2 regions of the Chryseobacterium sp. MA9 genome follow, and region 2 is predicted to be linked to the other one. Evidence: riboswitches for the same ligand, from Rfam matches in the RefSeq annotation. Region 2 holds a riboswitch; the other holds the start of a gene.
The links. A riboswitch is a leader RNA that binds a small molecule or an ion and turns the genes downstream of it on or off. The one in region 2 is predicted to bind cobalamin.
Positions count from the first base shown of each region.

Region 1: linked by a shared signal. The riboswitch ahead of KIK00_RS17350 (TonB-dependent siderophore receptor) and the one ahead of metE (5-methyltetrahydropteroyltriglutamate--homocysteine S-methyltransferase) in region 2 are both predicted to bind cobalamin.

Region 1 covers NZ_CP075170.1:3,812,053-3,816,254, forward strand. Annotated here, with positions in the region: gene KIK00_RS17335 (MbnP family protein) at 1-36, shown strand, start outside; gene KIK00_RS17340 (cytochrome-c peroxidase) at 29-1,078, shown strand; gene KIK00_RS17345 (transporter) at 1,091-2,038, shown strand; cobalamin riboswitch at 2,131-2,317, shown strand; gene KIK00_RS17350 (TonB-dependent siderophore receptor) at 2,426-4,202, shown strand, end outside.
Region 2 covers NZ_CP075170.1:504,985-509,186, forward strand. Annotated here, with positions in the region: gene KIK00_RS02290 (hypothetical protein) at 18-386, shown strand; gene KIK00_RS02295 (hypothetical protein) at 485-1,027, shown strand; gene KIK00_RS02300 (Lrp/AsnC family transcriptional regulator) at 1,111-1,572, opposite strand; cobalamin riboswitch at 1,768-1,954, shown strand; gene metE (5-methyltetrahydropteroyltriglutamate--homocysteine S-methyltransferase) at 2,131-4,202, shown strand, end outside.

The sequences.
Region 1 (4,202 bases), 1.7 Mb from region 2:
AAAATGTTTAAAGTAGACCACGTTCACAATGATTAATCTTTTTGTTAAAACGTTATTACTTCTGCTTGTATTCGTATTGAGCTGTATTTCCTGTTCTGATGAGGTGATCCAGCCGTTGGAAAAAGATGAAGCCTACAATCTGCAGTTTCCTTCGTATTTCCCGGAAATGACTTTTGATAAAACGATGAATCCGGTAACCAAAAATGGAGTAGAACTGGGACGAAAATTATTCTATGAAGGAAGGCTTTCCCGAAATAATACCATTTCATGCGGTTTTTGTCATATTCAGGAAAATGCATTCACCCATCACGGGCATACCGTAAGCCATGGTGTAGATGACAGAATAGGAATCAGGAATGCTCCACCTATTCAGAATATGGCTTTTTTGAAAAGATATATGTGGGACGGTGTAATTCATAATCTGAATGAACAGCCCATTAGCCCAATTACAGACGTCAATGAAATGGACAGCTCCATACCAGAAGCAATTTCAAAGATTAAAGATGATCAGAAATATAAAAAGCTGTTCAGAGAAGCATATGGAGACGAAACTATTACTGGCGAAAGAATTTTAAAAGCATTATCACAGTTTATGGCTTCTTTAATTTCTGCAGATTCAAAATACGACAGATTCAAGCAGGGAAAAGAACAATTGACTTCAGGGGAATCTCAGGGAATGGCATTATTTAATCAGAAATGTGCTTCTTGCCATAGCGGAGAATTATTTACCGATGAAAGCTTCAGAAACACGGGAATGTATTACAATACAGAATTCAAGGATGCAGGACGTTACAGAGTTTCCCTTAATCAGGTTGATTGGATGAAATTTCGTGTTCCGAGTTTAAGAAATGTAGAATATACAGCACCTTATATGCATGACGGAAGATTTTACAGCTTAGAGGCGGTACTCAATTTCTATTCAGATCAGGTGGAAGATAATGCTAATCTTGATCCGCAGCTGAAGCAGAACGGTCATGTAGGAATTGCCATGAACAGTCAGGAAAAACAGTCAATTATCGCATTTCTGAAAACATTATCGGATAAAAGTTTTATATCCAATCCAAAATTTGCAGAATAATTTATAGAAAACATGAAGAAGATTATATTGATAGTAAGTTTGATCCTGTTTAATCAGTATCAGGCAAAGATTATTAGAGACAGTGCATATATTGCTCCGGATACCTTTAGCAGATTCGATTTTGATGATGATTGTGATGCCTGTGGTTGTGCAGCTGGTAACGGATCATCTGGTTCTGAATCTTTACTGAATCCACAGTTTATCGGAATCAAATATTTTGCACAACATTACAAAGCAAAGGAAAACTTATTTGTAAAAGACCTTACTCAGGATCAGTATTTCAATACCCTTCAGCTTTGGGGGAAAATTCCATTGACTAAAAAACTGAGCGTATATGCAAGTCTGCCATTCCATTTCCATGAAAAGAAAATGATGCAGGGAGATATCAAGATCAATGGTATAGGTGATCTGAATCTGATGGGAATTTACCAGCTGATGAGCTCTAAAGATAATTTTCATCATCTGAGCGGAGGTTTGGGTGTGAAAATTCCTTTAGGAAAATTTGACGAAAAAGGAGCGTCTGGTGTTAATCCAAGTTTTCAGTTGGGAACAGGCAGCTGGGATTATCAGGCGGCTTTGAACTATAAATTTCAGAAAAATAAAGTGGCAGTATTGGTCAATACAGACTATACCATCAAAACTGAGAATAAGAAAAATTACCGTTTTGGAAACCAATGGAACTATGCTGCGACGGGTTTTTATCAGGTTGCGGGAAATGAAAAATCCATTTTTTCTGTAAAAACAGGTGCTCAGGGAGAAGTTTATGCTCAGAATAAACAGTTTGATGAAGCGCTTCCCAATACTGCAGGAAGTGCTTTGTATGGCAAACTGGGATTTGAAGCTTCTTATAAAAAACTGAGCCTGGGAAGTGAAGTAATGCTTCCGATGTATACTCATCTGGCAGGAGGAGATATTGAAGCAAAATCAAGATTCAGTGTATTCCTGAATATTGGAATTTAAAATGAAACCCTTAATGAAAAGATGTTAAAGCTCCTTCGGGAGCTTTAATTGTTTATGAATCATGATTTTAATTGGGGGTTAGGAATAATTCTTTATCTTTGCCGAAATTTGGTGAGCCATAAAAAGCTCTTAAAAGGGAATCCGGTGAAAATCCGGAACAGACCCGCTGCTGTAAGCTCCGCACCAAGATTTTTGAAGAATATATCCACTGTTTTTTTAATGGGAAGGATTTCAAAAATGGAGTAAGTCAGAAGACCTGCCAGAAAATAATCGTTTGACGCTTTCGTGGAATAAAGCTTAGGACATCAATGATTCTGCGCAGTGACAGCTGTGCTTTGTCTTTGTATTCTTATACCCATTAGCGTCATCATTATCCTAAATGAGCTAATGACGGCAAAACTAATTACTTCAACAATTTATAAAGCTGTTTTCACAATACTGGTGTTAACATCTCAACTTTTGTCTTCTCAAACCAAGAAAAAAGACAGTCTTCAGGAAGAATCCATCAAGGTGATCAGCCTTTACAAGAAAAATTTTAAAGAAATTCTTCCGGCACAAACCCTACAAGGCGAACAGCTGGAAAGACTTAGCAGTCACTCTGTAGCAGATGCATTGCGGTATTTTTCCGGAGTGCAAATCAAAGACTATGGAGGATTGGGAGGTTTAAAAACCATCAATATCCGTAGTATGGGTAGTCAGCATGTAGGTGTTTTCTATGATGGGATTCAACTGGGGAATGCCCAAAATGGACTCGTTGACCTGGGAAGATATTCCTTGGACGATCTGGAAGAAATATCATTATACAACGGACAGAAAAGTGAGATTTTCCAACCGGCAAAAGACTTCGGTTCTTCGGGGTCAATCTATTTACAGCCCAAAACGCCTGTATTTAAAGGAACACGGAAAACCAATCTTGTGTTAAGAGCCAAAAGTGCTTCCATTGATCTCTTTAATCCGTCTTTCCGATTGGAGCAGAAAATTTCAGATAGAATTTCTGCCAGCTTCAGTGGAGAATTCATGCAAAGTGACGGAATTTACAGGTTTCGGTATGCAAAGAAATATCCTGATGGACAAAAGGCCTATGATACTATCGCAAAGAGGCAGGACTCAGATATCAAAGCAAAACGTTTTGAAACTTCAATAAACGGAACTTTAAACAACGGAAGCTGGAATGTAAGAGGCTATGGTTATATTTCAGACCGTGGAATGCCTGCTCCTATTGTGAATGGCCGTTTTGGAGGAAGAGGAGCGAGATTTTCTGATGAAAATTATTTCGTACAGGCCAACCTGCGGAAAAAACTGTTTCCCAAATTTGAAACACAGCTGAAAGCAAAATTTGCCTATGATTATACCCATTTCATGGACACGGTTCGCTCGCAGTCAATTATTCATACCGATAATACCTATATCCAGCGAGAGCTCTATCTTTCCTCGTCTAATATCTATTCTATCACACCCAATTGGGATGTCAGCCTGAGTGGGGATTTTCAGTACAATAATCTGGATGCCAATCTGGATAACTTTTCTTATCCTACACGCTACACCACATTGGTAGCATTGGCAACAACGTATCAGTGGAACAGATTCAAAATTCTGGGTAGCCTTTTAGGAACTTTTACTTTTGAAGAAGTAAGAAAAAATAAAAGACCCGGAGACAGCAGAGAATGGACACCTGCCGTATTTATGAGCTATCAGCCGGAAAGTATTCCCGAGCTTACTCTAAGAGCTTTCTATAAAAGGATTTTCCGACTTCCAACCTTCAATGATTTGTATTATACCAATATCGGAAATACTTACCTGAAACCGGAATTCACCAATCAGTATGATATAGGATTTACTTACCAGAAGAATTATAACAACCGTTTCTTTAAAAGCTTTTATGCTAAAGTAGACGGTTATTACAACAAGGTACAGGATAAGATTGTTGCAGCTCCTAACGGAAGCATGTTCCGCTGGCTGATGATGAACCTTGGAATGGTGGAAATCATAGGAGCCGATGTAAATCTTCAGACTGAATTGCAGATGGGACAAGTAAAGTTAAGACCATTGCTTTCCTACACTTACCAAAGCGCAAGAGATATGACTGATCCGGAGGATACCTTCTACCGCAATCAGATTCCTTATACACCATGGCATAGCGGCTCATTCAGCCTGATGGCAGATT
Region 2 (4,202 bases):
ACTGTTAAACCTACAATATGGATGCAAAATTTGAAGCAGGAATAAATATTGCCATAAAAATTCCAAAAAGCAAATATGAAAAAACGATTGCTTTTTACAGGGACATTTTACAACTGAATGTTGAAGAAAAACCGATTAATAATTCAACTGTTTCCAGAACCCATGAAGTAAAATTCGGGAATAACATTATCTGGTTAGATTGTGTAGATAATTATACTCATTCTGAAACCTGGCTGCAGCTTATAGTTCCCAATGTAGAAAAAGCTACAGAATACCTGCAATCGAATGGAGTAGAAACCTGTGACGAGATTGAAGAGCTTCCTGACAATATGCACTGGATTACAGATCCTGCCGGCACGGTGTTTAATTTACAGGAAAAGAAATAGCAAAAAACAGAAAAACGATGTAGAAATTGCTTAAAATATGGTTTTAATCAAAATTTTAATACCTTTAACTTTCAAATCATTAAAATTTTAAATAATCCATGAAGACGAAATCATTAACTTTCATCTTAACCTTCTTTTTTCAACTGGTAAGTATCAATGCATTTTCACAGAAAACAGCAGTTCTAAGCTCCTTATTGGATAAAAATACAGAATTTATTTTTCCACAGAATACCGATAAAATCTCAAAAGCATTGAATGTAAAAACTGTGTTTTATGAAGATGCCAATGAGGAAAAGTATGCAAAATGGCCTATAAAAACAGGTTTGGAGCTATACTGCAGCCTGGGAGTAAATAATGCTGTTAATGAAATGTTTTTTACCATTTCAGACAATAAACCTGTAGTGATAGAAGGACTTCCATTTGGTCTTATTATGAATAAAAGCACATTGCAGGACAGCAAAACTAGGTTCAGTAAATACAATGCTAAAACAAAAAAACTTGATGCAGGAAGTGAATTTCCAGGAGGTTCAAAACTGGTTTTTAAGAAAGGAAAACATTATGCAACCTTACTTTTTGATAATAAAAACCTGCTAAAATCTTTAGGTCTTACCACAGAACTTATTGACCCGGCTGCTAATTAAATCAAAATTGAGAATTAAAAAATTAAATATGATGTCTAACGGGCTAAGCCATACTATTTTTAATTCTCAATTTTCTATTTTTATTATATAGTGATTCCATGATTGTTTTTCACTTCAGCCATGACAAATGTACTGTGGGTACTCCCGATAGAATCTACAGATCCCAGTTTGTTAAATACAAAATCCTGGTAATGTTTCATATCCCGCACCTGAACTTTCAGAAGGAAATCAAAATCTCCGGAAATATTGTAACATTCCGCAACTTCTTCAATTTCTAAAATTTCTTTCACAAAATCATACCCCACAGATCTGTCGTGAATTTTCAGCTTGATTTGGCAGAAAACCGTAAACCCACGGTTGAGCTTTTCGGCATCAAGAACAGCTGCATATCTTTTCACAAACCCTTCCTGTTCCAATCTTTTTACTCTTTCAAAAACCGGTGAAGTGGAGAGGTTCACTTCCTTTGCAAGCTCTTTAACGGTCAGTTTTGCATTTTTCTGGAGCAGCCTGAGCAGCTGTACATCCTTATCATCGAGTTGTTCCACAGAATATTATTCTTTTAGATTATAAAAACAGTCAAATTTAAAGAATTTTATGCTTTTATTACTGTTTTTAAAAGTTTATTTTGCTTAATTAATTGGCTTTAATTGTGTATTTATTCTGTATTGTTAATTTTACGCAAAATTAAAAACTTTTACTGATGACTATCGTTAGAGGTAAAAGTACAGTTCTTTAGAGATACTTCATCAAACAGGAAAGGTTTTACTTAACGTAGATTAATAGGGAATCGTGTGTGAATCACGAGCTGTCGCGCAACTGTAAGTAACATACCGAAGGTTTCTGTCCTTGCATATCCACTGCCAAAAACGGGAAGGATGACGGAAACTGTTACAAGTCAGGAGACCTGCCTTTACTGAATTGACAATGCTTTCGCGGTCTGAAGCTTTTGGGTCATACAGATGATATATCAGATTCATACATTTTCTCTGTAAGGGAAACTGTGTTGTTTGTTATATCATGATTCCAGAAATTTTTATCCGTTAAAACATTCCGAAGCATTTTAAAAAGACTTTACCATTAAGTTTAATTAAAAAGTAAAAAAAATGCAAACTCACATTCTTGGCTATCCGCGTATTGGTAGCAAAAGAGAACTCAAAAAAGCCTGCGAGCAGTATTGGTCAGGTAAAATCCTTTTGGAAGAACTTCTGAATACAGGCAGAAATATCTGTAATCAAAACTGGAACATTCAGAAAGAAGCAGGAATAGATCTTATTCCGTGTAATGATTTTTCATACTATGATCAGGTATTGGATATGAGCCTTGTGGTAGGGGCAATTCCTACGCGTTACCATGAAGTAGTGCTTAAAAAGAACAATTCTGAACTGGATCTTTATTTTGCTATGGCAAGAGGCTGCCAGAAAGATGGATTGGACATCACTGCGATGGAAATGACAAAATGGTTCGATACCAACTATCACTATATCGTTCCCGAGTTTTATAAAAACCAGCAGTTTAAATTGAGTTCAGATAAAATTTTCAATGAATTTGCAGGAGCAAAACAGGCAGGAATCAATGCAAAACCTGTAATTATTGGGCTGGTTTCTTATCTGTTATTAGGAAAAGAGAAAGAAGAAGGATTTGATAAACTGGATCTGGCTGCAAACCTTCTTCCCGTATATACAGGTATCTTAACAAAACTTCAGGAACAGGGTGCAGAGTGGATTCAGTTTGATGAACCTTTTTTAGCATTGGATTTAACGGAGAAAGCAAAAGAAACATATCATTTTGTTTACGCCGAAATAAGAAAACGTTTCCCGAAACTTAAATTTATTGTTGCCACTTATTTTGAAGGATTAAATGATAATGGGTTGCTGGCAGCATCACTTCCCGTGGATGTTTTACATATAGATCTGGTAAGAAATCCTGAACAATTAGACGGTATTCTGAATATTATTCCGGAAAGCTTAAACCTTTCATTAGGAGTGGTTGACGGAAGGAATATCTGGAAAAATGATTTTGAAAAGTCCTTGTCTTTCATCAATAAAGCAGTTGAGAAATTAGGATCAGAAAGGATTTTGATTGCTCCTTCCTCTTCATTGCTTCATTCGCCATGTGATCTGGATTTTGAAACCAGTCTTAATCCGGAAATTAAAAACTGGCTTGCTTTTGCAAAACAAAAAGTGACAGAAGTTGTAACGCTTAAAGAACTGGCATCCGGAACAGAAAATGAACAGATTCTTGCATCTTTTGAAGAAAATAAAAAAGCAATTGCAAGCAGAAAAACATCCACTCTTATTCATAATGATGAGGTAAAGCAAAGAGCGAATGCTGTCACTGAAAAAGATGCGCAAAGGATAAATACTTTCAAAATCCGTAAAGAAGAACAGCAGAAAGTATTGCAGCTGCCTTTATTCCCAACTACTACGATCGGATCATTTCCACAGACAATGGAGGTAAGAAGCTGGAGAGCAAAATTCAAGAAAGGAGAGCTGACGGCTGAACAGTATGATATATTACTGAAAGAAGAAACCCAAAGAACGATTAACTGGCAGGAAGAAATTGGAATAGATGTATTGGTTCACGGGGAATTTGAACGTAACGATATGGTTGAATATTTCGGGGAACAGCTGGAAGGTTTTGTGTTTACAAAGAATGGATGGGTACAGAGCTATGGAAGCCGTTGTGTAAAACCTCCTGTGATCTTCGGTGATGTTTCCCGCCCGACTCCTATGACGGTATATTGGTCTCAATATGCACAGTCACAAACTGAAAAATGGGTAAAAGGAATGCTGACAGGCCCTGTTACGATTTTACAATGGTCATTTGTTCGTGATGATCAGCCTCGTTCCGAAACATGTAAGCAGATTGCTCTGGCCATCCGTGATGAGGTGGTAGATCTTGAAAAAGCAGGAATCAGAATTATTCAGATTGACGAGCCTGCAATAAGAGAAGGGCTTCCATTACGAAAAACAGATTGGCAGAACTACCTGAAATGGGCCGTAGAAGCTTTCAGAATTTCAGCAAGCGGAGTAGAAGATGCCACCCAGATTCATACCCATATGTGCTACTCAGAGTTCAATGATATTATTGAAAACATTGCCGATATGGATGCAGACGTGATTACCATAGAGTGTTCCCGTTCTCAGATGGAACTGCTGAATGCTTTCGCAGACTT